One region of the Pseudomonas sp. MDV22-iso1 genome, then DNA from elsewhere that is predicted to be linked to it. Evidence: predicted binding sites of a transcription regulator. Region 1 holds the regulator's gene; the other holds the start of a gene.
What was found. Region 1 encodes FliA, which starts transcription of late flagellar genes. Its sites were predicted from a motif close to CTAAAGTTTNNNNNNNNNNNGCCGNTAA; they were not measured.
Positions count from the first base shown of each region.

Region 2: AC3ZVB_RS26480 (flagellar protein MotY) is a predicted target of FliA. The motif match lies at 2,406-2,433, and genes of this name have one in related genera.

Region 1 is NZ_JBYVMF010000001.1:257,171-261,589, forward strand. It holds gene flhF (flagellar biosynthesis GTPase FlhF) at 1-468, shown strand, start outside; gene fleN (flagellar synthesis regulator FleN) at 585-1,415, shown strand; gene fliA (RNA polymerase sigma factor FliA) at 1,412-2,152, shown strand; gene AC3ZVB_RS01175 (chemotaxis response regulator CheY) at 2,318-2,689, shown strand; gene AC3ZVB_RS01180 (protein phosphatase CheZ) at 2,712-3,500, shown strand; gene AC3ZVB_RS01185 (chemotaxis protein CheA) at 3,522-4,419, shown strand, end outside.
Region 2 is NZ_JBYVMF010000034.1:30,203-34,621, reverse strand. It holds gene AC3ZVB_RS26495 (peroxiredoxin) at 1-545, shown strand, start outside; gene rnt (ribonuclease T) at 619-1,296, opposite strand; gene pyrC (dihydroorotase) at 1,293-2,339, opposite strand; gene AC3ZVB_RS26480 (flagellar protein MotY) at 2,499-3,419, shown strand; gene AC3ZVB_RS26475 (argininosuccinate synthase) at 3,549-4,419, shown strand, end outside.

The sequences.
Region 1 (4,419 bases):
GGTCAGTCGCTGGTGCAGGCGCTGGATCCTTTGCTGCGCAAACGCGTGGTGCTGATCGATACCGCAGGCCTTCAGGCCAGCGATCCGGCACTGCGCATGCAGCTGGAAAGTCTGGCCGGGCGTGGCATCAAATCGAAAAATTATCTGGTTCTGGCAACCACCAGCCAGAAACAGGTTCTAACCGCCGCTTATCACAGTTACAAGCGCTGCGGGCTCGCCGGCTGCATCCTGACTAAACTGGATGAAACGGCAAGTCTGGGCGAGGTGTTGAGCCTGGCCATCAGTCATGAATTGCCGGTGGCCTATCTGACCGATGGCCCGCGGATTCCGGATGATTTGCATCTGCCGCGTCGTCATCAGCTGGTCAGTCGCGCGGTCAGCGTGCAAATGCAGGAAGAACCCAGCGAAGAAGCCATGGCTGACATGTTCGCTGATATTTACCACAGCCCGACCAAGCAGGTTAGCTGAGGTATTAATGAATAGTTTTTGTACCTACATCGATGGTCTGCCATGCATTGTTCCGTTTGTGAACGCGCAGCCAGTAATGTGGCCTCCGTCTATGCAAGACAAGGTAAAGAAATAACATGGGCAGCATGCATCCCGTACAGGTTATCGCGGTGACCGGCGGCAAAGGTGGCGTCGGGAAAACTAACGTGTCAGTGAACTTGTCCCTGGCTCTAGCAGAGCTCGGCCGGCGCGTCATGCTTCTGGACGCCGACCTCGGACTGGCTAACGTCGACGTTCTACTCGGACTGACACCCAAACGTACCCTGGCCGACGTGATCGAAGGCCGCTGCGAGCTACGCGACGTTCTGTTGCAAGGCCCGGGCGGTATTCGTATCGTTCCGGCCGCGTCCGGCACACAGAGCATGGTTCATCTGACCCCGGCGCAACACGCCGGCCTGATCCAGGCCTTCAGCGATATCGGAGACAACCTCGACGTGCTCGTGATCGACACGGCGGCGGGCATCGGCGATTCGGTTGTCAGTTTCGTCCGCGCCGCTCAGGAAGTCCTCCTGGTGGTCTGCGATGAGCCGACTTCGATCACCGACGCCTACGCCCTGATCAAACTGCTCAACCGTGATTACGGCATGAACCGTTTCCGTGTCCTGGCCAACATGGCCCAGAGCCCGCAAGAAGGTCGCAACCTGTTCGCCAAGTTGACCAAGGTCACGGATCGCTTCCTCGACGTCGCCTTACAATACGTCGGTGCGGTGCCGTACGACGAAAGCGTGCGCAAGGCCGTGCAGAAGCAGCGCGCCGTGTATGAAGCATTCCCGCGCTCCAAGTGTTCGCTGGCCTTCAAGGCCATCGCGCAAAAGGTCGACACCTGGCCATTGCCTGCCAACCCGCGTGGGCATCTGGAGTTCTTCGTGGAGCGCCTCGTGCAACAAACTGCAGGACCCGTGCTATGACCGCCAGTGGCTATAACCTCTATAAAAAATCGGCCCGTGATGCGCAGTACGAGCTGATCGAGCGTTACGCGCCACTGGTAAAACGGATTGCCTACCACTTGCTGGCGCGTCTGCCGGCCAGTGTCCAGGTCGAAGACCTGATCCAGGCCGGCATGATCGGCCTGCTTGAAGTGTCGACCAAATACGACGCCAGCAAAGGCGCGAGTTTCGAGACGTACGCGGGCATACGAATCCGCGGCGCGATGCTCGATGAAGTACGCAAAGGGGACTGGGCGCCACGTTCGGTCCACCGAAATACCCGAATGGTCAGCGACGCCATTCGCTCGATTGAAGCTAAAACCGGTCGCGACGCTAAAGATCACGAAGTTGCGGCCGAACTCCAATTGAGTCTCGACGATTATTACGGGATTTTGAACGACACCCTGGGCAGCCGGTTATTCAGTTTCGACGATCTGTTGCAAGACGGCGAACACGAAGGGCTGCACGAGGATGGCGCCAGTGCTCATCTCGAGCCGTCGCGCGATCTGGAAGATGAACGCTTCCAGGCAGCGCTGGCGGACGCGATTGCCAATTTGCCGGAGCGTGAGCGACTGGTGTTGGCGCTGTACTACGACGAAGAGCTCAACCTCAAGGAAATCGGTGAGGTCCTGGGGGTTAGCGAATCGCGGGTCAGCCAGTTACACAGCCAGTGCGCGGCCCGTTTGCGGGGGCGTTTGGGGGAGTGGCGAGCGCGCTGAAGGCAGTGTGGGGACACTGCGAACGAGGCTGGTGGGTTCTGTACGCACCGGTCTCTATCTGCTGTGCTCCAGACAGTCATCGAATGCTTTGCCGGATTGAATGAAATGGCGTGTCCAGGTGCTGGACGCGTTTAAGACTGCTTGGAGGTCGAATTGGACAAGAACATGAAAATCCTCATCGTTGATGACTTCTCAACGATGCGGCGGATCATAAAAAACCTGTTGCGTGACCTTGGGTTCACCAACACGGTCGAGGCTGACGATGGCACCACTGCCATTCCGGTCCTCAACAGCGGCAGCATCGACTTTCTGGTAACGGACTGGAACATGCCGGGCATGACCGGTATCGATCTGCTGCGCCACGTGCGCGCCGATGAAAGGCTCAAGCATCTTCCGGTGCTGATGGTTACCGCTGAAGCCAAGCGCGAGCAGATCATCGAAGCAGCCCAGGCCGGTGTAAACGGCTATGTGGTCAAGCCCTTCACGGCCCAGGCGTTAAAAGAAAAAATCGAAAAGATTTTCGAACGCATTGGTTGAGCAACTGCGCCACGGGGGAGCTATGGAGCAAAATGAAATTTCACAGGGCGATTTCGAATCGACCCTGAAAAAACATGCGGTCGAATTGGTCGAAAGCCTTGAAAAAGGCAAGTTCGGCGACGCAGTACAACTGATCCATGAGCTCAACCAGACCCGTGATCGCGGCCTGTACCAGGAAGTGGGCAAGCTCACTCGCGAGTTGCATAGCGCGATCGTCAATTTCCAGATTGACCCGAACATGCCACAGGCCGAGGAAGTCTCGCAGATCACGGACGCGACCGAACGTCTGGGGTATGTGGTCAAGCTGACCGAAGCGGCGGCCAACCGCACCATGGATCTCGTTGAAAACGCCACGCCGCTGGTCACCAGCCTGGGCAATGAAGCCGAGGCGCTGAGCGCGGATTGGGGAAGGTTCATGCGCCGTGAAGTCGGTGCCGAGGAGTTCCGCGAACTCGCCCGGCGCGTAGACGGTTTTCTCACACGCAGCAGCGAAGACAACCGCGTCGTAACGAGCAACCTCAACGATATTCTGCTCGCTCAGGATTACCAGGACCTCACCGGTCAGGTCATCAAGCGCGTGACTCAATTGGTCACCGAAGTTGAAAGCAACCTGCTCAAGCTCGTGCTGATGGCCAGTCAGGTGGACCGCTTTGCGGGCATCGAACATGACCGTCAAGCGATGCTGGCTGAAAAAGATCCACAAAAACATCTCTCTCAGGGTGAAGGTCCGCAGATTCATGCCGATAAAAGAGAAGACGTTGTGTCCGGTCAGGACGATGTGGACGATTTGCTATCCAGCCTTGGATTTTAGACCTGTAGGAGCACCCCATTAATGAGCTTCGGCGCCGATGAAGAGATCCTTCAGGATTTCCTGGTTGAGGCCGGCGAGATTCTAGAGCTACTGTCCGAACAGCTGGTCGAGCTTGAAAGTCGACCGGATGATGCGGACTTGCTCAATGCAATTTTTCGCGGTTTTCACACTGTAAAAGGGGGCGCCGGCTTCCTCCAGCTCAACGAGTTGGTGGAGTGCTGTCACATCGCCGAGAACGTCTTCGACATCCTGCGCAAGGGTGAGCGTCGCGTCGACTCGGAATTGATGGACGTGGTTCTCGAAGCACTGGACGCGGTGAACGGCATGTTCACCGAAGTCCGCGAGCGCAGCCCGATCACGGCTGCCACACCTGAACTGCTGGCGGCACTGGCCCGTCTGGCTGAACCGCAGTCGTCCGACGAAGCGGTGCCGGTTGTCGACGTGGCACCGGTTACTGAAAGCGATTCAGGTGACATTACCGACAACGAATTCGAACAGCTGCTGGACTCTCTGAATGCCGTCAAGGCGCAGGCCGAGGCCGCGCCTGTTGCTCCGGCACCTGTCAGCAACGCTGGCGCGCCCAGCGATGAAATCACCGATGCCGAGTTCGAGTCATTGCTCGATCAGTTGCACGGTAAAGGTCAGTTCGCTGTTGATGCCGTAGTCCCGCCAGCGGCTCCCGTAGCGCCAGCGGCTCCGAAAGCGGCAGGCGATAGCTCTGACATTACCGACGAAGAATTTGAAGCACTGCTGGACCAGCTCCACGGCAAGGGCAACTTTGCGGTCGAAGCGCTGGAGTCGGCGATTGCTTCGGCGCCTGTGCCGGCCGCCCCGTCTGCCGCCGCAGTGGGCAGTGATCTGATCTCCGATCACGAGTTCGAAGCGCTGCTCGACGAATTGCACGGCAAAGGCAAGTTCA
Region 2 (4,419 bases), on a different contig from region 1:
ATGGCGAAATCGTCGACAGCTTTACCCTGTCGTCGGCCATCAAAGGCAAATACGGCCTGGTGTTCTTCTACCCGCTGGACTTCACCTTCGTTTGCCCGTCCGAGCTGATCGCTCTGGACAACCGCATGTCTGACTTCAAGGCACGCAACGTTGAAGTGATCGCCGTGTCGATCGACTCGCACTTCACCCACAACGCCTGGCGCAACACCCCGGTGAACAACGGTGGTATCGGCGAAGTTCGTTACACCATGGCTGCCGACCTGAAGCACGAAATCGCCAAGGCTTACGACGTTGAATCCGAAGGCGGCGTGGCTTTCCGTGGCGCGTTCCTGATCGACGACAAAGGCGTTGTCCGCTCGCAGATCATCAACGACCTGCCGCTGGGCCGTAACATTGAAGAGCTGATCCGTCTGGTCGACGCTCTGCAATTCCACGAAGAGCACGGCGAAGTTTGCCCTGCCAACTGGAAAAAAGGCGACAAAGGCATGACCGCTTCGACCGAAGGCGTCGCGGCTTACCTGACCGAAAACGCTGCTGCCCTGTAAGGCGCGTTTCTGGCATAAAAAAACCGGCCTCTGAGGCCGGTTTTTTTGTGGGCGTATAAATCAGCAACAGCAATCAGTCGTTGAAATCTTCCCAGCCACCCATTTGCTTCCAGCGATTGACGATGCCGCAGAACAGCTCGGCTGTCTTTTCGGTGTCGTAGCGAGCCGAGTGGGCCTCGCGACCGTCGAAATCGATGTCAGCGGCCTGGCAGGCCTTGGCGAGCACGGTTTGACCGTAGGCCAGGCCTGCAAGCGTTGCAGTATCGAAGCTGGAGAACGGATGAAACGGGTTACGTTTCATGTCCAGACGCGCTACCGCAGCGTTGAGAAAGCCCAGGTCGAAAGAGCTGTTGTGACCGACCAGAATCGCCCGTTTGCAACCGTTGGCTTTCAACGCCTTGCGGATGCCACGGAAAATATCGGTCAGTGCAGCTTCTTCGCTGACAGCCATGCGCAGCGGATGATCGAGTTTGATCCCGGTAAATTCCAGCGCCGCCGCTTCAATGTTCGCGCCTTCAAAAGGCTCTACACGGAAGAAGTAGGTGTGGTCGGGATAAACAAAGCCCTTTTCGTCCATGCCGATGGTTGTTGCAGCGATTTCCAGCAAGGCGTCAGTGGCAGAGTTGAAACCACCGGTTTCAACGTCGACAACAACTGGCAGGTATCCACGGAAGCGAGCAGCCATTGGGTGGCGCGAACCACCTCCGCCACCTTGACCGTCCTGTTCGTCGTCGAAATGGTCTTCACTCACGCGTGTTCCTCCAGCAGGCGCCAGCGCAGTTTTTCACCGGCGCGCAGCGGGATAACGGTCAGCTCGCCAAATGGCAGGCTGGTAGGGGCGGTCCATTCATCACGGACCAGGGTAATGCGATCGGTATTGACCGGCAGGCCGTAGAAGCGCGGGCCGTGCAGACTGGCAAAGGCTTCGAGCTTGTCCAGCGCGTTGCGTTGCTCGAACGCTTCGGCGTACATCTCGATCGCTGCATAAGCGGTGTAGCAACCTGCACAGCCGCAAGCGGCTTCTTTCGCGTGCTGGGCATGCGGCGCCGAATCAGTGCCGAGGAAGAACTTTTCGCTGCCGCTGGTGGCGGCGTCGAGCAGGGCTTCCTGGTGGGTATTGCGCTTGAGAATCGGCAGGCAGTAGAAGTGCGGGCGAATCCCGCCAACCAGCATGTGGTTGCGGTTGTACAGCAGGTGATGAGCAGTAATGGTCGCGCCGACGTTGGCCGAGGCCTCGTTGACGAACTGCACGGCGTCCGCGGTAGTGATGTGTTCAAACACTACCTTGAGCGTCGGGAAGCGCTCGACCACACGACGCATGTGCTCGTCGATGAAGATCTTCTCGCGGTCAAAGACGTCGACGTCACCGCGGGTGACTTCACCGTGAATCAGCAAGGGCATCCCGACTTCGGCCATGGCCTCTATCGCAGGGAAAATCTTGTCGATGCTGGTGACGCCAGAATCCGAGTTGGTGGTCGCGCCGGCCGGGTACAGCTTGGCGGCGTGAACAAATCCGCTGGCCTTGGCCTCGCGAATTTCTTCGGGCTGGGTGCGGTCGGTCAGGTAGAGAACCATCAGCGGTTCGAAACGGCTACCGGCCGGACGTGCGGCCAGAATTCGCTGGCGATAGCCATCGGCTTCAGCAGCGTTGCGTACCGGAGGAACCAGGTTGGGCATGATGATGGCGCGACCAAAGGTGCGCGCGACATCCGCGACGGTATTGGTCAACACGGCACCATCGCGAAGATGAATATGCCAGTCGTCGGGACGCAGCAGGGTCAGGCGGTCGGACATGAGGGGATTCCAGGCGGGTCAAACTGAGGGGAATGCTACCGGAAAAGACTCTTCCAGGCACTCGCTATCAAGTTTTGCCGCAAGCTTCCGATATCCAACAGGTATGCCGTAAACAAGTCTGTGTCGGTCTTTTTGTTGTAGAAGCCAGTGGAGCCTCCCGTGCGCCAGCGTTATTTAGCCTTGCTCAGTGTGTTTGCCAGCGTTCCTGCCATGGCGCTCACTTTCCAGACGCGCCTGGAGAGCATCGAGTGGACGGTCGAAGGGGACAAGTTCGAATGTCGTCTGACTCAACCGATTACCGACTTCGGCGCTGGTGGATTCGTCCGCCGTGCTGGAGAACAGGCGACTTTTCGTCTGACGGCCTTCAACGCCATGATTGGCGGCGGTTCGGCGACCTTGCTGGCTGCCGCCGCGCCCTGGCAGCCGGGCCGTGGCGACATCAACCTGGGGTCTGTGCGCATCGGGAGTGGCAACGTTCTGTTTGACACTTCGCAGGTACAGGCCGGGCGTTTGATCAGCGGCTTGCTGGACGGCCGAAGCCCGGTAATCCGGCATTCATCAGGCGATGGCCGGGTATCGGAAGTGCGACTGCTTCCGGTCAGGTTCAGCCAGGCGTTCAATGAATACCAGAGCTGTGTGGCAAAGCTGCTGCCAAAGAATTTTGAACAGATCCGGCAGTCCCAGATAGGTTTTTCCGGCGAAGGCCTGGACCTGGACGCGCGAGCCAAGGCCCAGTTGCAGGTGATGCTGGAGTTCATGAAGGCTGATCCGACGGTCAATCACATCGAACTGGACGGTCACTCCGACAACAGTGGCAATCGCCTCACCAACCGTGACCTCTCGCGACGTCGTGCCCTGGCGGTCATGGAGTTCTTCAAGGCCAATGGCGTTCAGGAATCGCAGATCACGATGCGCTTTCATGGCGAACGTTATCCTGTGGCCCCTAACAACAGTGCCGCTAACCGCGCGAAGAATCGCCGGGTTGCCGTGCGCCTCGAAAGGGTGGCGCCCACGGAGAAGGCCACGCCGCAAGTCGCTCCCCAAATCACTGCACCCGGCAGTACGTCGGCAACATCCTGACTTGCCGGTCATCGTCGCGCTCTCGACAGAATCTGTCGCTTCGTCGTCATAAGCTGTCGCGCCTCTGTAAATTATTGCGCATGACCGGTAGACTCGACGGCTTTCCGTAGAACCCCGTGGAGTGATGGCATGGCGGACGTAAACAAGGTCGTTCTGGCGTATTCCGGCGGCCTGGACACTTCGGTGATCCTCAAGTGGCTGCAGGATACTTATAACTGTGAAGTGGTGACGTTCACCGCTGACCTGGGTCAGGGCGAAGAGGTCGAACCTGCACGCGCAAAGGCTCAGGCCATGGGCGTCAAAGAGATCTACATCGACGATTTGCGCGAAGAGTTCGTGCGTGATTTCGTTTTCCCGATGTTCCGCGCCAACACCGTTTACGAAGGCGAGTACCTGTTGGGTACTTCCATCGCTCGTCCGTTGATTGCCAAACGCCTGATCGAAATCGCCAACGAAACCGGCGCTGACGCTATCTCCCATGGTGCTACCGGCAAGGGTAACGACCAGGTTCGTTTCGAACTGGGCGCTTACGCCTTGAAACCAGGTGTGAAAGTGATTGCCCCTTGGCGTGAGTGGGACCTGCTGTCCCGCGAGAAGCTGATGGATTATGCCGAGAAGCACAATATTCCGATCGAGCGTCACGGCAAGAAGAAATCCCCGTACTCGATGGACGCCAACCTGCTGCACATCTCCTATGAAGGCGGCGTGCTGGAAGACACCTGGACCGAGCACGAAGAAGACATGTGGAAGTGGACCGTCTCCCCGGAGAAGGCTCCTGACAAGGCTCAGTACCTGGAACTGACCTACCGCAATGGCGACATCGTTGCACTGGACGGCGTCGAGATGACCCCGGCCACCGTTCTGGCGACCCTGAACAAAATCGGTGGCGAGCACGGTATCGGCCGTCTGGATATCGTGGAAAACCGTTACGTGGGCATGAAGTCCCGTGGCTGCTACGAAACCCCGGGCGGCACCATCATGCTGCGCGCTCACCGTGCGA